2 regions of the Luteibacter sp. RCC_6_2 genome follow, and region 2 is predicted to be linked to the other one. Evidence: predicted binding sites of a transcription regulator. Region 2 holds the regulator's gene; the other holds the start of a gene.
The links. The regulator HrcA, encoded in region 2, represses chaperone genes, less so after heat shock. The targets are predictions, from matches to a motif close to TTNGCACTCNNNNNNNNNGAGTGCNAA.
Positions count from the first base shown of each region.

Region 1: groES (co-chaperone GroES) is a predicted target of HrcA. The motif match lies at 5,751-5,777, and genes of this name have one in related genera.

Region 1 covers NZ_JBFUPQ010000004.1:639-9,702, reverse strand. The annotation lists gene glnE (bifunctional [glutamate--ammonia ligase]-adenylyl-L-tyrosine phosphorylase/[glutamate--ammonia-ligase] adenylyltransferase) at 1-379, opposite strand, end outside; gene AB6730_RS04995 (LTA synthase family protein) at 557-2,449, shown strand; gene AB6730_RS04990 (hypothetical protein) at 2,650-3,627, shown strand; gene groL (chaperonin GroEL) at 3,704-5,347, opposite strand; gene groES (co-chaperone GroES) at 5,409-5,702, opposite strand; gene cutA (divalent-cation tolerance protein CutA) at 5,888-6,211, shown strand; gene AB6730_RS04970 (protein-disulfide reductase DsbD family protein) at 6,282-8,504, shown strand; gene AB6730_RS04965 (TlpA family protein disulfide reductase) at 8,501-9,034, shown strand; gene AB6730_RS04960 (DUF1415 domain-containing protein) at 9,052-9,064, shown strand, end outside.
Region 2 covers NZ_JBFUPQ010000019.1:6,138-15,201, forward strand. The annotation lists gene dnaK (molecular chaperone DnaK) at 1-1,409, opposite strand, end outside; gene grpE (nucleotide exchange factor GrpE) at 1,498-2,037, opposite strand; gene hrcA (heat-inducible transcriptional repressor HrcA) at 2,124-3,185, opposite strand; gene recN (DNA repair protein RecN) at 3,320-4,990, shown strand; gene AB6730_RS17370 (response regulator) at 5,136-5,765, opposite strand; gene AB6730_RS17375 (MASE1 domain-containing protein) at 5,854-7,473, shown strand; gene fur (ferric iron uptake transcriptional regulator) at 7,904-8,317, opposite strand; gene AB6730_RS17385 (outer membrane protein assembly factor BamE) at 8,390-8,872, shown strand; gene AB6730_RS17390 (RnfH family protein) at 8,882-9,064, opposite strand, start outside.

The DNA of each region.
Region 1 (9,064 bases), on a different contig from region 2:
GCGTCTCGTCCAGGTCGTCCAACCCGTTCACGTCACGGAACACGAGGCGGACCGCTTCCGCGTGCCGGAAGCGGCGCAGCACCGACATGCAACGATCCTCGTCCGCCGGCAGTTCCAGCGTCGCGCCACGCGTTCCCGCGTCGGCATTGGCACGAAGTCGTTCCAGACCGGCTGGCGCGAGCAAATCGGGCTGGCGACGCAAGATATCGAAGGCGAAGTCCGAGGCGAGCAAGGTCCGCCGGATGCGTTCGGCCACGCCGGCATCGTCGTACAGCGGGATGCGCGCGGCACGGCATGCCGCCATCACGTCGGCATAACGGGTATCGATCAATGCGCGTAGTTCGGGGCTTTCGCGCGGAGCCGTCGTCGATGCATTCATGAGGTGGTCATTGTGCCTTAGCGGCGGCATGGCGCGCTTCCCGGCACCGGATTGCGATTCGTCTCATGACATGTCACGGATCGCAAGAAATACGTGCGTCCTCGCCTGACAACCGGTTCATGTCCGCTGCGTTACAGTCCCTACCCCCTTGCTACAGGGGCGTGACAAGAGGGCGTTATGACTTTCGATTCAAAGCGTTGGCGTGACGTTATGGCCCGGGTGGCGTTGCCACTCTGCCTCGCCGTGGCGTTCGTCCTCTACACCGGCTTCCTCGACGGCAACCCGGGCGTATCCAGCGCCGAGTGGGCCGCCCGGCCCTGGCACCTGTTCGCCAACGCCTTCCCCGGCCTGCTGCTCGCCTCGCTGTTGCTGGTGCTGACGCGCCGGGCATGGCTGTCGTTCGGCCTCGCCTTCATGGCGCAGGGCGCCGTGCTGGTGGTCAGCGCCATCAAGATGAAGAACCTGGGCGCGCCCCTGCTACCTGCCGACTTCCGCATGGTCGGCCAGCTGAAGAACGGCGGCCTCCACCTGCTCGGCGGTTACCTGCCCGCCAACCCCTTGCCGTACCTGGCCATCCTGGGAACGATCGCGCTGATCGTCGTGATCGCCCGCTACGAGCCGCCTCTTTTTGCGCGGCGCACGAAGGGACGCCGCCTCGTCGCGGGCCTGGCGCTGGTCGCGCTGATGGGAACCCTGTTCGCGGGCGTCCCCGCGTGGTCGACCATCTACGACAAGGACCGCCTTGGGCTGCAACCCTGGTCCGCCGCGGCGAACGCCGGCTACAACGGCGTGGTGACGACGATCGTGCAGTTCCGCCTCCAGGATGCAGGCAAGAAGACCAAGGCTGATCCGGCCGAAGCCGGGCGCTTCCTGGCGGACACCGGGCCCGCCCTGCGCGAGCACATGGCGGTGGCGGCGGCCAACGGACGGCAGACGCCCGACATCGTCGTCGTGCAGAGCGAATCGTTCTTCGACCCGAGCGCGATTCGCGGCCTCGAGAACGAGGACTTCGCACCGAACCTGCACCGTCTCGCGGAGCATGCGAGCACGGGTCGCCTGCATGTGCCGACGTTCGGCGGCGGCACGATCCGCACCGAATTCGAAGTGCTCACGGGTCTGTCATTGCGCTATTTCCCGACGATGCAATTCCCTTACCTGCAGATGCATTCGGGCGTCGTTCCGGGCATGGTGCGAACGTTGCGTTCGCATGGATACGAAACCATCGCCGTGCATGGTAACGACGCCTCGTTCTGGAACCGGACCACGGCCTTCAGGTCGTTGGGCTTCGACCGGTTTGTTTCACAGCCGGATTTCCCCAAGGACTTCCGCAAGGATGGCGAGTACATGGCCGATAGCGCCATGACCGACGAGATCATGAATCAGCTGAAGGACTCCGGCCCGCCGCGCTTCGTCTTCGCGATAAGCATGGAAGCGCACGGACCGTACGACAAGAGCGTGAACATCGACACGCATGAGCGCGACGCCATTCCCGTGCCGGACGGCATCAGTGACGACGCGAAGCTGCAACTGCGCAACTACATCTATCACATGCGCCATGCCGACGCCGAGCTCGGCCGCCTCGCCGAACTCCTGAAGCAGCGCGAGCGGCCGACGCTGCTCCTGTTCTATGGCGATCACCTGCCCGCGCTCACCGAGGCGTACGACAAGCTCGGTTTCGCCGACGGTACCGGCATGTTCAACCAGACGGTGCCGTACATCCTCATCGACGCACACGGCGATGGTCCCGCGCCGGAGAAAGCCGATCTCGCGGCGTGGATGCTGCCCGGCAAGCTGTTGGAGCAGGCGGGCGTGCACGACGATCCCTACTTCGCCCTCACCCAGGTCGTCGCTCCGCGCCTCGCCGCGCTCACGCACGCACCGGACGCACCCACGCCGGCCGAGGATGCCCTGCAGAAATATACGGATGTATCCATGGGCAACGTGGCGATGCTGCGGATGAAGCAGAAGCTTGAACCGCTGGTTGCGCAATACGCCCTGCCCGATGCGGCGGCGCTGGCGCGCCAGCCAGGTACGGCGGACGAAAACGCGGCGGCGGGCGCACATCAGTAGCGCCTCATCCACCGCAATTTCTTGCGACATACGCATCGACGGCAAGCCGCGATGGATTGGTACACACATCACAAACCTGGCGATCCCACGCCCATAGCCTGATCATCCGCGCCCTTCATGCGCGGCGGAACAGGGGGCGACACCGGCGCTTACGCCGCTGCCACATGGACGACATCCTTCCCAATGCAGGAGTCGTATACATGAAGAGGTTCGCTTTGATCGGCGCGATGTTTTTCATCGCCATGGCGGCATCCGCCGCGCAAGATCCGCAGGCCGTGCCAACCCGGGAACTCACGCGCGTCGCCGCCATGCCCCCCTCCGCGAAACCCGCGGGCGTCCCCGACGATTACGTGGTCACCCCCAATGGCTATTTCTCTCCCGATTGCGTGGCCACCGTGCACGAAGGTGATCGCCTGCAAAAGAACGGCTTGATACAGCGAGCCTCCGGCGCACTGGAGAAACCGGCGACCTGCGGCAAGGCGAACTACACCTTGCGCGGCGACCGCATCGAAGCCGACGGCCGCCGCACCTTGCGCTCCGCCGCCACGCCACCGCCCGAGCAGAGCGGCTGGGTGCAAGCCGCGAACTACGCCAGCAACACACCCATCGGCCGCATCGTCGCGACATGGACGGTGCCATCCGCACCCGTGACGAAGGACGATCAGGTCATCTATTTCTTCCCCGGCCTCGAGCAGCTGCCGAACGTGCAATCGATCCTCCAGCCCGTGCTCGGATGGAACGGCTACAACGACAAGGCATGGACACTGGCGAGCTGGAACTGCTGTGTCGACGGCACCACGTTCCACAGCGACCCGATTCCGGCGAAGGCGGGCGATGTCGTCGTCGGCGACACCTACTCCACCTGCGCGGCGGGACAGGACTGCCCCACGTGGAAGATCGATTCGCGCAACACGACCACGGGCCGCACGAGTTCGCTCACGACCGATCCCTATGACGACCTCACCTGGGTCTTCGGCGGCGTGCTCGAGGTGTACAACGTCTCCACGTGCGGCGAATACCCTGGCGGCCCGATCGTCTTCCACAACATCCAGGTGTACAACCGCGACAACGTACGCGTGGCCTCTCCGCCCTGGGGCGGCAGCGACACCTCCGGCATCAACCCGCAATGCAACTACGGCCTCAGCACGACGGCGACATCGGCGACCATCTCGTACTGAGGCGGAGGGTGGGTGGGAAAAAAGAAAAGCCCCGCTTTCGCGGGGCTTTTTTATAACGAGCCAGAGAAGCGCGGACTTAGAAGTCCATGCCGCCCATGCCACCCATGCCGCCGGGGGCACCGTGGCCGTGGCCGTCGTCCTTCTTCGGCAGCTCGGTCACGGCCGCTTCGGTCGTGATGATCGAGCCGGCCACCGAGGCGGCGAACTGCAGCGCCGAACGGGTGACCTTGGTCGGGTCCAGGATGCCGAACGCGATCATGTCGCCGAACTCGCCGGTGGCGGCGTTGTAACCGAAGTTACCCTGGCCGTCCTTCACCTGGTTGACGATGACCGAAGCCTCTTCGCCAGCGTTGGTGACGATGGCGCGCAGCGGGGCTTCCAGCGTGCGACGGGTGATCGCGATGCCGAGGTCCTGGTCCGGGTTCTTGCCCTTCAGGCCTTCGAGGGCCTTCAGCGCACGGATCAGGGCGACACCGCCGCCCGGGACCACGCCTTCCTCGACGGCCGCACGCGTGGCGTGCAGGGCGTCTTCGACGCGGGCCTTCTTTTCCTTCATCTCGACTTCCGTCGCGGCGCCGACCTTGATGACGGCGACACCGCCGGCAAGCTTGGCGACGCGCTCCTGCAGCTTCTCGCGGTCGTAGTCCGAAGAGGTCTCTTCGATCTGCGCCTTGATCTGGCCGATGCGCGACTGGATGCGCTCGGCTTCGCCGGCACCGTCGATGATCGTGGTGTTTTCCTTGGTGATCACGACGCGCTTGGCACGGCCGAGGTCGTTGATCGTGGCCTTGTCGAGCTGCAGGCCCACTTCCTCGGAGATGACCACGCCGTTGGTGAGGATGGCGATGTCTTCCAGGATGGCCTTGCGGCGATCGCCGAAGCCCGGCGCCTTGACGGCGGCGACCTTGACGATGCCACGGATCGTGTTGACGACGAGGGTGGCCAGGGCTTCGCCCTCGACTTCCTCGGCGACGATCAGCAGCGGCTTGGCGGCCTTGGCGACGGCCTCGAGCACCGGCAGGAGCTCACGGACGTTCGAGATCTTCTTGTCGTGGATGAGGATGAACGGGTCGTCCAGTTCAACCTGCTGCGACTGCTGGTTGTTGATGAAGTACGGCGAGAGATAGCCGCGGTCGAACTGCATGCCCTCGACGACGTCGAGCTCGTTCTCGAGGCCCGAGCCTTCCTCGACCGTGATCACGCCTTCCTTGCCGACCTTGCCCATCGCGGTGGCGATGATGTCGCCGATGTTCGAATCGGAGTTGGCCGAGATCGTGCCGACCTGGGCGATCGCCTTGTCGTCGGCGGTCGGGTTGGAAAGCTTCTTCAGCTCACCGACGGCGGCCGTGACGGCCTGGTCGATGCCGCGCTTGAGGTCCATCGGGTTGATGCCGGCGGCAACGGCCTTGAGGCCTTCCTGGATGAACGCCTGGGCGAGGACGGTGGCCGTCGTGGTGCCGTCGCCGGCCACGTCGGAGGTCTTCGAGGCGGCTTCCTTGACGATCTGGGCGCCGATGTTCTCGTACTTGTCGGCGAGTTCGATTTCCTTCGCGACCGAGACGCCATCCTTGGTGACGGTCGGCGCGCCGAAGCTCTTCTCGAGCACGACGTTGCGGCCCTTCGGGCCGAGGGTGACCTTGACGGCGTTGGCGAGCGTGTTGACGCCCTTCAGCATGCGTGCGCGGACGTCTTCGCCGAAGCGGACTTCTTTAGATGCCATGAGAGTGAATCCTTGAGATCAGTTGTTTGGGATAGCCGGGAGGAACGGGGCGAGCGGGGGCTCAGCCTTCCAGGACCGCCACGATGTCGTCTTCCTTCAGGAAGACCAGTTCTTCGCCATCGACCTTGATCTCCTGGCCGGCGTACTTGCCGAACAGGACGACGTCGCCTTCCTTCACGCCCATCGGGCGGAGCTGGCCGCTGGCCAGGAGGAGGCCGGTGCCGGCGGCGATGACCTTGCCGCGGGTGGGCTTCTCGGTGGCGCTATCAGGGATGACGATGCCACCGGCGGAAACACGCTCTTCCTCGAGACGCTTGACGATGACGCGATCGTGCAGCGGGCGCAGTTTGCTCATGACTTCTCCAACCATGTGATTGACGGATAACGAAATTGGTCCACCCTGTTAGCACTTGCCAAGGGTGAGTGCCAGAATTTTAGCCAAAGCTCGACGCGAATCGGAAGAGCCTCGGGGTGATCGACAGATGGCGCCTGTGCGAAACCGTTCAAGGCCCCGGGTACAAAAAAGACCACAATCGACCCATGTCCGAACCCATCGCCATCCTCGTCGCCTGTCCCGCCGGCGAACCCGCCGCCTCCCTCGCCCATGGCCTCGTGCAGGCCGGCCTGGCCGCCTGCGTGAACCACCTGCCGGGGATGCGGTCCACCTACCGCTGGAAAGGCGAGGTGGTCACCGACGCCGAGGACCTCCTGCTGGTGAAGACCACCCGCGAGGCCTTCTCCGCTGTCGAGGCCTTCGTCGTCGAGCACCATCCCTACGAGGTGCCGGAGGTCGTGGCCCTGCCGTTGGTGGAAGGCCACGCGCCCTACCTCGCCTGGCTGGAAGCCAGCGTCGATGCAAGCTAACAAGGGCATGCCCGGTCATAATGATCGACGCCCCTCGCGGTTCGTCGCCGCACCGATCCCCGGAGTCAACATGACGTCGTTCGCCCGCCTCGCGCGGAACCTGGTCGCCGGCCTCGCCTTGTTCGCCGCCGCCCTGCCGGCGCTCGCCCAGGGCGATGACGACCTGCTGCCGGTCACCCAGGCCTTCCACCTCACTTCCGATGCCAGCCAGCCCGGCATGGTGAAGTTGCACTGGCGGATCGCGCCGGACTATTACCTCTACCGGGGCCGGATCAAGATCAAGGCGGCGGAGCCCGCGGCGGTCACGCTGGGCGAGCCGACGCTTCCCGATGGCCTGAAGAAGCACGACGAATACCTCGGCGACGTGGAGATCTACCACGGTGACGTGGAAGCCAGCGTGCCGTACACGCTCGCCGACGCCGCGACGAAGACGCTCGCCCTCGACGTCCAGTACCAGGGCTGCCACGAGGTGGAGCCGAAGATCTGCTACCCGCCGAACACCGAGCACCTGAAGCTCACGATCGGCGGCGCGTCGACCATTCCCGCGGCCGCGGCGCCCGCCGCCAACGGCGCGGCCTTGCTAGGCGCCCCGGCGGCGACTCCCGGCAGCGAAGCGCAAGCGCTTCCCGCCGACCAGGCGTTCCGTTTCGAGGCGCTGGTCAAGGACCACGGCAGCCTGCTGCTGCGCTGGACCATGCCCAAGGACTATTACCTCTATCGGGACAAGACGCAGATCACGGTGACCTCGCCCGCCGGGGTGAGCGTGGGCGAGCCGGACTGGCCCAGCGGTACCGCGCATCACGACGAGCACTTCGGCGACACCATCGTCTATTTCGACCAGGTGGAACTGCCGGTGCCGCTGAATGGCGCCGCGGGCGCCACGGCGGTGGCGATCGACGTGGCTTACCAGGGCTGCCTCGAGAACGGCATCTGCTATCCGGTGATGACGCGGCATATCAAGGTCGACCTGGGCGCGGGAACGGCATCCGTCGGCGCCCCGTCCGAGGAACAGCCCGCCGCCGCGCCGGCGGATGTCGCCCCGACCCCGCCGCCGCCCGGCCTGGCGCCAGGCGGTGACGCACCCGTCGGATTCATCGCGGCCATCGGCCTCGCCTTGCTCGGCGGCCTGGTACTGAACCTGATGCCGTGCGTGTTGCCGGTGTTGTCGCTGAAAGCCATCACCGTGCTCGAAAGCGGGGAAAGCCCGGGCGCCGCACGCAAGCACGCGCTCTGGTACACGGCCGGCGTGCTGGCCGCCTTCGCCATCCTGGGCCTGGTCATCGTCGGCATCCGAGCGGCGGGCCACGGCGTCCAGTGGGGCGCGCAGTTCCAGCAACCGCTGGCGATCGGCCTGCTCGTCTACGTGATGCTGGCCGTGGGCCTGTCGATGTCGGGCGTGTTCGAGATCGGGGGTTCGCTCGGCAACGTGGGCAGCGGTCTCGCCGCACGATCGGGCCCCTCCGGCGACTTCTTCACCGGCGTGCTCGCCGTGGTCGTGGCCAGCCCCTGCACCGCGCCCTTCATGGGCTCCGCGATCGCCTTCGCCTTCGCCGCGCCCCTTGGCGTGGCCTTCCTCATCTTCCTGGCGCTCGGCCTCGGCCTTGCCCTGCCCTTCCTTCTGATCGGATTCGTACCCGCGATCGCGCGGCTGTTGCCGCGCCCGGGCCGGTGGATGGAGACCCTGAAGCAGTTGCTGGCGTTTCCGATGTACCTCACGGCCGTCTGGCTGCTATGGGTGTTGACCAAGCAGCGCGGTGCCGACGCGACCGCCCTCGTGCTCGCCGGCGGGGTACTGCTGGCCATGGCCCTGTGGTGGTACGGACGCAGCCGTGGCTCGCGCTTGTCCTGGGTATTCACGAGCGTACTGATGATCGGTGCCGCTGCGGCGCTTTGGACCGTGCACGGCCTGCCGGCGCAGGGTGCGACCCTGCGCGTTGCCGCCGACGGTTCCGTCCCGTATTCACCGGAGAAGCTGGCCGAGTTGCGCGGCGCGGGGACGCCGGTCCTGGTCGACATGACGGCCGACTGGTGCATCACCTGCAAGGCGAACGAGAAGGCCGTGCTCGATACCGACGCCTTCAAGGCGCTGCTCGCCCGCACCGGCACCGTCTACATGAAGGGCGACTGGACCGACGTGAATGCGACCATCGCCGCCTTCCTCGAGCAGTACCACTCGGTGGGCGTGCCGCTCTACGTGGTCTACCCGAAGGGCGGTGGCGATGGCCGCAAGCTGTCCACCGTGCTGACCTACGACAGCGTCGAGAAAGCACTCGAGGCCGCCGCGCATCCATGAGCCGCGGCCCGACCTTCTGGATCGTGGTGCTGGCGATCGCCGCCGCGTCCACGGGGCTGTACCTGGAGCATCGCCGCCTGAATCCGCCACCGCCGCAAGGCGTCACGGTGTCGGATGTCGGCGAGCTTCCGCCACCGGCCACCTTCCTCACCGTGGAAGGCAAGCCGCGCCAGCTTTCCGACTGGCGTGGCAAGCGCCTGCTCATCAACTTCTGGGCCACCTGGTGTGCTCCCTGCCGCCGGGAGATGCCGTTGTTGAGCGAGAACGCGGGACGCTACAAGGCGCGCAACGTCGCCATCCTCGGCGTAGCCGAGGACACGGCAGGCGCCGTGCGCGCCTATCTCGCGGCCCAGCCGGTGGAGTATCCGGTGGTGCTTGCCGACAGCGACGCCCCGGGCGGCTCGCTGTCTTTCGGCAACACCCGCCGGGTGCTGCCCTATAGCGTACTCATCGGCGAGGACGGGCGTATCCTGCGGCGCAAGCTCGGCACGTTCAGCCAGGCGGAACTCGACGCCTGGCTCGCGCCCTGAACCACGGAAACCTTCGCATGGACTCCAAGC
Region 2 (9,064 bases):
CCACGCGGTGCCGGGCGAATGCCCTGCAGGTCGAACTTGCCCAGCGACTTGTTCGCGTTCGCGCGCTCGCGCTCGCCCTGGAGGACGTGCACGGTGACGGCGGTCTGGTTGTCGTCGGCGGTCGAGAAGGTCTGCGATGCCTTGGTCGGCACCGTGGTGTTCTTCTCGATGAGCTTGGTCATCACGCCGCCCATCGTCTCGATGCCGAGCGACAGCGGGGTGACGTCGAGCAGGAGCACGTCCTTCACCGAGCCGCCCAGCACGCCGCCCTGGATCGCGGCACCGACGGCCACGGCTTCATCCGGATTGACGTCCTTGCGCGGCTCCTTGCCGAAGAAGTCCTTCACCGCTTCCTGCACCTTCGGCATGCGGGTCTGGCCACCGACGAGGATCACCTCGTGGATGTCGGACACACGCAGGCCGGCGTCGTTGAGCGCGGTGCGGCAGGGATCGATCGTGCCCTTGACCAGGTCTTCCACCAGCGACTCCAGCTTGGCGCGGGTCAGCTTGATGTTGAGGTGCTTCGGGCCCGAGGCGTCGGCGGTAACGTACGGCAGGTTGACGTCGGTCTGGTGGGCCGAGGAAAGCTCGATCTTCGCGCGCTCGGCGGCGTCCTTCAGGCGCTGCAGCGCGAGCTGGTCCTGGCGCAGGTCGATGCCCTGCTCCTTCTTGAACTCGTCGACGAGGTAGTCGATGACGCGGTTGTCGAAGTCTTCGCCACCCAGGAAGGTGTTGCCGTTGGTCGCCAGCACTTCGAACTGCTTCTCGCCGTCGACGTTCGCGATCTCGATGATCGAGACGTCGAACGTACCGCCGCCGAGGTCGTACACGGCGATCTTGCGATCGCGCGCGTCGGTCTTGTCGAGGCCATAGGCCAGGGCGGCCGCGGTCGGCTCGTTGATGATGCGCTTGACGTCGAGGCCGGCGATGCGGCCGGCGTCCTTCGTGGCCTGGCGCTGGCTGTCGTTGAAGTACGCCGGCACGGTGATGACCGCTTCGGTGACCGACTCACCGAGGAAATCCTCGGCGGTCTTCTTCATCTTCATCAGCACCTTCGAGGAAATCTCCTGCGGCGCCATCTTCTTGCCGTCGGCGGTCTGCACCCAGGCGTCGCCGTTATCGTGCGCGACGATACCGTACGGCACGATCTTGATGTCCTTCTGCACTTCGGCGTCGGTGAACTTGCGGCCGATGAGGCGCTTCACCGCGTAGAAGGTGTTCTTGGGATTGGTGACGCTCTGGCGCTTGGCCGGCGCGCCGACCAGGACCTCGTTGTCCTTGGTGAACGCGACGATGGACGGCGTGGTGCGATCGCCCTCCGCGTTCTCGATGACGCGCGCGGTCGAACCCTCCATCACTGCGACGCAGGAGTTGGTCGTACCGAGGTCGATGCCGATGATCTTGGCCATTGAAGTTGCTCCGAAATGCTAAGCGGCCCCCGCGGCCGCGACTGTGTTGGAAAATGGGGCCCAGCCCCATCGATTCAATACTTTGGGTTCAGTTGTCGCGCACCACGGCGACCAGCGCCGGACGCAGCAGACGGTCGTTGAGGATGAAACCCTTCTGGACCACCGCGACCACGGTTCCCGGCGGATGCTCGTTCGAATCGACCGAACTGATCGCCTGGTGGTGTTCCGGGTTGAACGGCTTGTGCAACGGATCGACCACCGTGAGGCCATTGCCCTGGGTGACCTTTTCCAACTGCTTCAGCGTGAGCTCGAGGCCTTCGCGCAAGGTCTTCGCGTCGGCCGATTCGTTGGCCAGGCCGAGCACCAGGCCGTCGTACACCGGCAGCAGGTCGCCGAGCAACTTCTCGTTGGCGAAGCGGCGGGCCTGGTCCAGGTCGCGCTGCAGGCGACGGCGCTGGTTCTCGATCTCCGCCCGCTCGCGCAGCACCGTCTCGCGTGCCTGGCCCAACTCGGCTTCGAGCGAGGCCAGTTTCGCGGTCAACGCGTCGAAATCGGCGTTGACGCCCTCGTTGTCGGCCGCGCCGCCGTCCTGTACGGGATCCGGCACGTGGGGATCGTTGTTCTGCATGGTTACTCCAAACGTCAGCTTACCGACCCGCTCCATGGAGGGGCCGAACATTTGCGGGAAATAGTAAACCCGCCTCCCGTGGCGGTTTATGAGGTCGCCGCGGCGCGATTCAAGGCGTCGCTGAGCAGTCCGGCGGTGGCCTGGACCACCGGGATGACCCGCTCATATGCCATACGCGTCGGTCCAATAACTCCGATCGCGCCAAGCATGCGGCCGCTCGTGCCGTAGGTGGCGGTGACGATGCTGCATCCGTCGAGGGCCGAGAATCCGGACTCCTCGCCGATGAACAAGCGCACGCCCGGGGCCTTGACGCACATTTCCATGAGCTGAAGCAGGTCGCGCTTCTGCTGGAAGGCGTCGAAGAGATCGCGGAGCCGGTCGATGTCGGCCAGTTCCGAATAACCCATCAGGTTGGTCTGGCCGCTGACGAGGACATCGTCGGCGTCCTCGTCGGTGGCGAACGAGGCGGTGGCCAGTTCCACCACGCTGGACAGCAGGCGGTTGATCTCGCCGCCCGCCTCGCGCAGTTCCGTCGCCAGGTGCGCACGGATATCGGCCAGGCGGAACCCGGCGAACTGCGCATTCAGGTAGTTCGCCGCGTGCTCCAGGTCGGAGGCTTCCAGCGGGCGGGCCAGCTGGACGACGCGGTTCTGCACCTGGTTGTCCGAGAACACCAGGATCACCAGCACGCGGGCGTCCGGCAGGTTGACGAAATCGATATGGCGTAGCGGGAAATCGCCCTGGCGCGGCACGGTGACCACCCCGGCGAAATGGGTCATCGCCGAGAGCAGGTTCGAGACATTGCCGAGCAGGTCGCGGGTGGTCGTCTGGTGTGGCGGCAGGCCGCCTTGCAGCCGGGCCATCTCGTCGCGCGGCAGCGGCTTGAGTTCGAGCAGGCTGTCGACGAACAGGCGCAACCCGCGCGGCGTGGGGATACGCCCCGCCGAGGTGTGCGGCGAGGCCACCAGGCCGGCTTCCTCGAGGTCGGCCATGATGTTGCGGATCGTCGCCGGGCTGACTTCCAGGCCGGAGGACCGCGCCAGCGTGCGTGAGCCGACCGGCTCGCCATCGGACAGGTATTGGGAAATCAGGGTCCGCAGCAGCCGGCGCGCGCGAGCATCGATGTCGTGACCGGAAAACGGATTCATGCGCCTGACTGGGTTGGAAAGGGGTCGGATCGTCGGGCTATCAATAAGGTCTAGCCGCTCCGCTTGCAAGTCTCGGCTTCTGCGACGCGGCTGCCGCTACAATCGGCGCGATTCCCTTCGCCACTCCGGTGCCCATGCTCACCTCGCTCTACGTCCGCCAGTTCGCCGTCGTCGAAGAAGCCGAGGTCGCCTTCGGCCCGGGCCTCACCGTGGTCAGCGGCGAGACCGGTGCCGGCAAGTCCCTGCTGGTGGACGCGCTGATGCTCCTGGCCGGCGCCCGCGCCGACAGCGGCATGGTCCGTGCCGGCAGCGACCGTGCCGAACTGGCCGCGGAATTCGATCTCGCCGGCCTGCCCGAGGCCCTGGACTGGTTGCGCCAGGAAGAACTCGACGACGGGCAGACCTGCCAGCTCCGCCGGGTGATCCGTACCGAGGGCAGCTCGCGTGGCTGGATCAACGGCCGTCCGGCCAGCCTCGCCCAGATGTCGGCGCTGGCCGCGCTGATCGTGGAGATCCACGGCCAGCACGAGCACCAGGCCCTGCTCTCGCGCCAGCACCAGATGGCCCTGCTCGACGCGTATGCCGGCAACGAGGCGCTCCTGGCCCAGGTCCGCGAGACGGCCAAGGCGTGGCGCGAGGCCGTGGCGCGTATCCGCACGCTCTCCGGTGGCGACGACCGCGAACACCAGATCGGACTGCTGAGCCACGAACTGGAGGAACTCGACCGCTGGGCGCTCGCTCCGGCCGCACTCGAAGACCTCGAAGCCCAGCACCGCCGGCTCGCCAACGCGGGCCGTCTCGCCGAAGGCGCCAACGGCGTCGTCGAGATGCTGGACGGGGAAAGCGAATTCGCGATCGGCCGCGCCCTGCTCCGCGCGCACGCGGAACTCTCGCGCCTGGCCGAACTCGACGCCACGCTCGCACCGACGCTGGACCTGCTGGACAGCGCGCAGATCCAGGTGGGCGAAGCTGTCGATGGCCTCAGCCGCTACGCACAAGATGTCGAGCTAGACCCCGAGCGGTTGGCCGAGGTAGACACCCACCTCACCCATCTGCACGACCTCTCACGCCGCTACCGCCTGCCGATCGCCGAACTCACGGCCAAGGCCGACGATGTCCGCGAGCGCCTGGCCGAACTCGAAGGCGCCGGCGATGCGCTCGATCGCCTCGGCCGCGAGCGCGACCGCCTGCACCAGACCTACGACACCGCCGCCGCCGCCCTGTCGAAGGCACGCGCCGAGGCCGCGGGAAGGCTCGGCGGCACCGTCGCCGGCTTGATGGGCGAACTGGGCATGGCCGGTGGACGACTGGAAGTCTCGCTGGAGCCCGCCGAGGGCGACGAGCCCGATCCGCAAGGGCGTGAACGTTGCGAACTGCTGGTCAGCGCCAACCCGGGGCAACCGCCGCGACCGCTACGCAAGGTCGCTTCCGGTGGTGAACTCGCCCGCATCAGCCTCGCCATCGAGGTCGCCACGCTGGGCAACGACAATATCGGCTGCATGATCTTCGACGAGGTGGACACCGGCATCGGCGGCGCGGTGGCTGAGGTGGTCGGGCAGAAGCTGCGTGCACTCGGTGAACGCGTGCAGGTGCTGTGTGTAACGCACCTGCCGCAGGTGGCCGCCCAAGGTCACTCGCATTTGCAGGTGGCGAAGGAGAGCGATGGCGAGGCGACGCGTACGCGCATCCATGCGCTGGATGCCGCCGGGCGGCGTGACGAGCTCAGCCGCATGCTCGGGGGGGTGGAGATCACCAAGGAGACGCGGGCGCATGCGAAGAAGATGTTGGATCGTGCGCAGGGGTGAGGGGGTGGGTCAGGGTTGGGGAATCGCCACTTAAGTGGCTTCCTACCGGGTTATGGCTTCCTACCGGGCTGTGGCTTCCTACCTCGCTGTGGCTTCTACGCGGTCATGGTTTCCCACCGGAGGGCTCCGGTGGGATTGACGGGGGTCAGGTGCGGATCAGCCCGCGCTCTTGGGCCATGCGGTAGAGGTCCAGTTCCGAGCCGGCGTTGAGCTTGTTCATCACCGCGGCGCGGTGGATGTAGATCGTCTTCTGCCCGATGCCGAGTTCCGCGGCCACTTGCTTGGGCGCGCGGCCAGCCGCCAATAGCAGGAAGACCTCCCGCTCGCGGGCGGTCAGGCGATTGAACGGGTCCAGGTCGGTGGTCGGCCGGCCCGAGCGGCGCTCGCGCAGGTCCGAACTCAGGTACTGGTCGCCGCCGAGCACCGAGCGCACCGCGGCCACCAGTTCCTCGGGCGCCACGCCCTTGGTCACATAACCGCGGGCACCACGACGCAGTGCCTCGGATACGTAGGGTTCGCCGTCGTGCATGCTCAGCACCACGATCTTCATCCCGGGCGCGATGCTGCCCAGGTGCTCGATCAGCGGCAGCCCGCTGCCATCCGGCAGGGACAGGTCCACCGCCACCAGGTCCGGCCGATGTTGGGTGACCGCGTCCACCGCCTCATCGGCGTTGCGGGCTTCGGCGACGACATCGAGGTCGGGTTCCAGCTCGATGAGGCGCTTGAAACCCTCACGGACGATGGCATGGTCATCTACAAGGACGATTCTGGGCATGGGCAGAATGTAGCAGGCTCTCCCGACGCGTGCGTATGGCTCGATCCGCGGCGTCGGCTCCGCGCATCGGCCGTGTAACATTCCGCCAATGCGACTACTCGGTCTTTCACGCTTCGCCGGCCCCCTGTTCGCGCTCGCGTACGCCGCGGCGTGGGTGATGCTGTGGCCGACCGAGCAGCCCTACTGGGTGCTGCCCTTCGGCCTCCGCTTCGGCGCGCTGCTGTTGATGCGCACGCGTCACTGGTTCTGGATACTCGGGGCCGAGATCGCCGCCAGCGCCTTTTGCGAATGGCGCAGCGGCCTGCCGATCGGCGGCGCGGGCTTCGTCCTGGGCGATGCTCCCGAACCGCTGATGGTGGCCGCCTGCCTGTGGCTGCTGCGCCGCGCGCACCTGCATGCCAGCCTCAACACGCCCGAGGACGTCGCCCGCCTGCTGCTCTCGGCCATGGTCACGGCCACGGTGGCCACCGCCGGCAACGCCGCGATGATGGCTTCCATGCATCCCGCCGCCCCGGTGGAGATGCTGGGTACCACCTTCGGCAGCGACCTGCTCGGCAACTACCTGGGCGTGCTGCTGGTGGTGCCGGTCATGATCCTGGCGTTCCGCGAGCGGCCCACGCAAGCGGCCATGGGCGAACTGTTGCTCGACGGCCTGCTGGTGATGCTTCCCTCGCTGGCCATCCTGATCACGCTCGCGGAATACTCGCCACAACCGCAGTTCGCCCGGGTCCTCTCCCTGGCGCCGGTGCTGTTCTTCGCATTCCGCCACGGTTGGCGCGGCGCCGGCCTGGCCATGCTGATCACCAGCGTGGGGCTGAATGTCACCGAGGACATGATCGGCCGCGGAGCGCCCACGGCGGCCGCTCACCTGTTCCTGGCCGTGGCGGGCACGGGCACGTTGATGCTCGGTGCGGCGACCGATGCGCTGCGCCGCAGCAGCGAGCGCGTGGCCCAGCAGAACACCCATCTGGCCGCCGCCAACCAGCGCCTGGACCAGCTTGCGCGGCAGCTGCGCGACGCCGCGCGCGGCAATCTCCAGGCGGAGGAAAACCTGCGCCGTCACATGGCCGCGGAACTGCACGACGAGCTCGGCCAGAACCTCACCGCGATCCAAACCCACCTGAAGCTGGCCCAGGCCCGCCTCGGCAGTGCCGGTCTCGAAGACATCGGCATGTCGATCAACGGCATCCTCGGCCATATGCGCCGGGCCCTGCACAAGATGCTCGACAGCCTGCGCCCCTCGGTCCTGGACGAGTTCGGCCTGTTGCGCGCCTTGGACGAAGGCCCGGTGCGCGACATGCTTACCGCCGCGGGCATCCACTACATGACCGACCTGCGGGGCGACCCCCGCCTGCTCGACGACGACACCCTGACGGCCATCTACCGTGTCGTCCAGGAGAGCGCGACCAACGTGGTCCGGCACTCCGGCGCTCGTGAGATGAAGCTGCGCCTGCGTATCGGCCTGCGCGACAGCGGCCCCGTGGCGATCCTCGACATCCGTGACGACGGGGCCGGCCTGCCCTCCACCCCACGCCCCGTCCGCACCGATGGCGGGGGTCGCGGATTGCAGGGAATGAGCGACCGGATCACCGCCCTCGGCGGCCTCTTCCGCATCCGTCCGGAACCTGTAGGACTTCACCTTCGCGTGCTGCTTCGCAGCACAAGTATCGGAAGCAACATAGGAAATTTTCCGATACCGGGTGGGTGAACGCTTCGTTACGATCCCATTATCGATGTGGGGGAGCCGCCGTCGAGAGACGGTGAGCCCAGGTCGGTCGTGGGGACGATCGACCTGATGAGGCGACAGGATGTCGGCCTCGCCGGTGCGACATGGAGAACGGGATCCAGCGAGCAACTCGCGATCCACGAACCTTGAAGACACCGGATCAAGCCGTCGGTGGACAGGAGTCCACCGGCGGCGTTTTTTTGGGCCCGCCCCTGGTGGAAGCCACCCTGCTGGAAGCCACCCTGGTGGGAGCCGACTTGTCGGCGATCCCGCGGCAGCGGGCCAGTTCGAGGCGAGCACCCATTCGACAAGGTCGGCTCCCACCAGGGCATTCCCTGGCGACCCGCTCCCAGACCTACGCCAAGAACCAAAAAAGGCCCCGCAGGGCCTTCTTCCGTTCGGGCAGCTGGAATCAGCGCTTCTTCTTGGGCCGGACGTAGAGCACCAGGCTGTGGTCCTCGATGACGTAACCGTGGCGCTCGGCGATCTCGTGCTGGAGGCGCTCGATCTCCTCGCTGATGAACTCGATCACTTTTCCGCTGTCCACGTCGATCATGTGGTCGTGATGCTTGCCGCGGTCCAGCTCGTACACCGCCTGCCCGCCCTCGAAGTTGTGCTTCATGACGATGCCGGCAGCTTCGAACTGGGTCAGGACACGGTACACCGTGGCAAGCCCGATGTCCTCCTGGTGCGCAAGCAGGCGCTTGTAGATGTCTTCGGCGGTGAGGTGGCGTTCCTCCGCCTCTTCGAAGATCTGCAAGATCCGCATGCGCGGATGCGTGACTTTAAGGCCCGCCTTGCGGAGCTCTTTGGTTTCCTGGTCCATGTCAGACCCCTCGCGGTGCCGTAAGGCGCTTAGTGTATCATCACAGGCTTCACGATCCGGACGTTACTACGCATGCATAAGCTCATCCGCACGCTGGGTTTGGCCATGATGGCGACCGCCATCGCGGGCTGTGGCCTGCTCTATACCCCCGACGTGCAGCAGGGCAACCTGCTCGACAAGAAAAACGTCGACCAGCTGCAGCCCGGCATGACCAAGCGCCAGGTCCTCGTCCTCCTGGGCACCCCCTCGGTCATCTCGCCGTTCGACCAGGACCGCTGGGACTACGTGTCCACGTTCTCGCACCGTGGCCGTCCAATGGTGACCCGCACGCTGACCCTGTCCTTCAACAACGACACGCTGGTGCGTACCGAGGGTGACTTCTTCTCCCAGGATGCCCAGCAGCTGCTGAAGGATTCCGAGAAGTACAAGGCGAACCCGACCGGTGGCGCCGACGGCGACAAGAACACCGATGGCAAGAAGGAATCCAGCGACGGCGGCTTCGGTGTCGGCGTCAACGGCTCGTCCGACGACAGCCCGGCCAGCAAGCGCCAGTAACGTTCCGGGTCAAGCGCCGCGCATCGCGCGGCGCCTCCTGGCCTCCATCGGGTCGAGGGTGAGCGGCCGGTAGAGTTCCACGCGGTCGCCCTCTTCCAGCACCTGTCCGGGGGGCACTTTCTTCGCGTAGATGCCGAGCCGGGACGGGTCCGGCGCCACTCCCTCTGGCAGTTCCGCCCTGGCCCGTTCCAC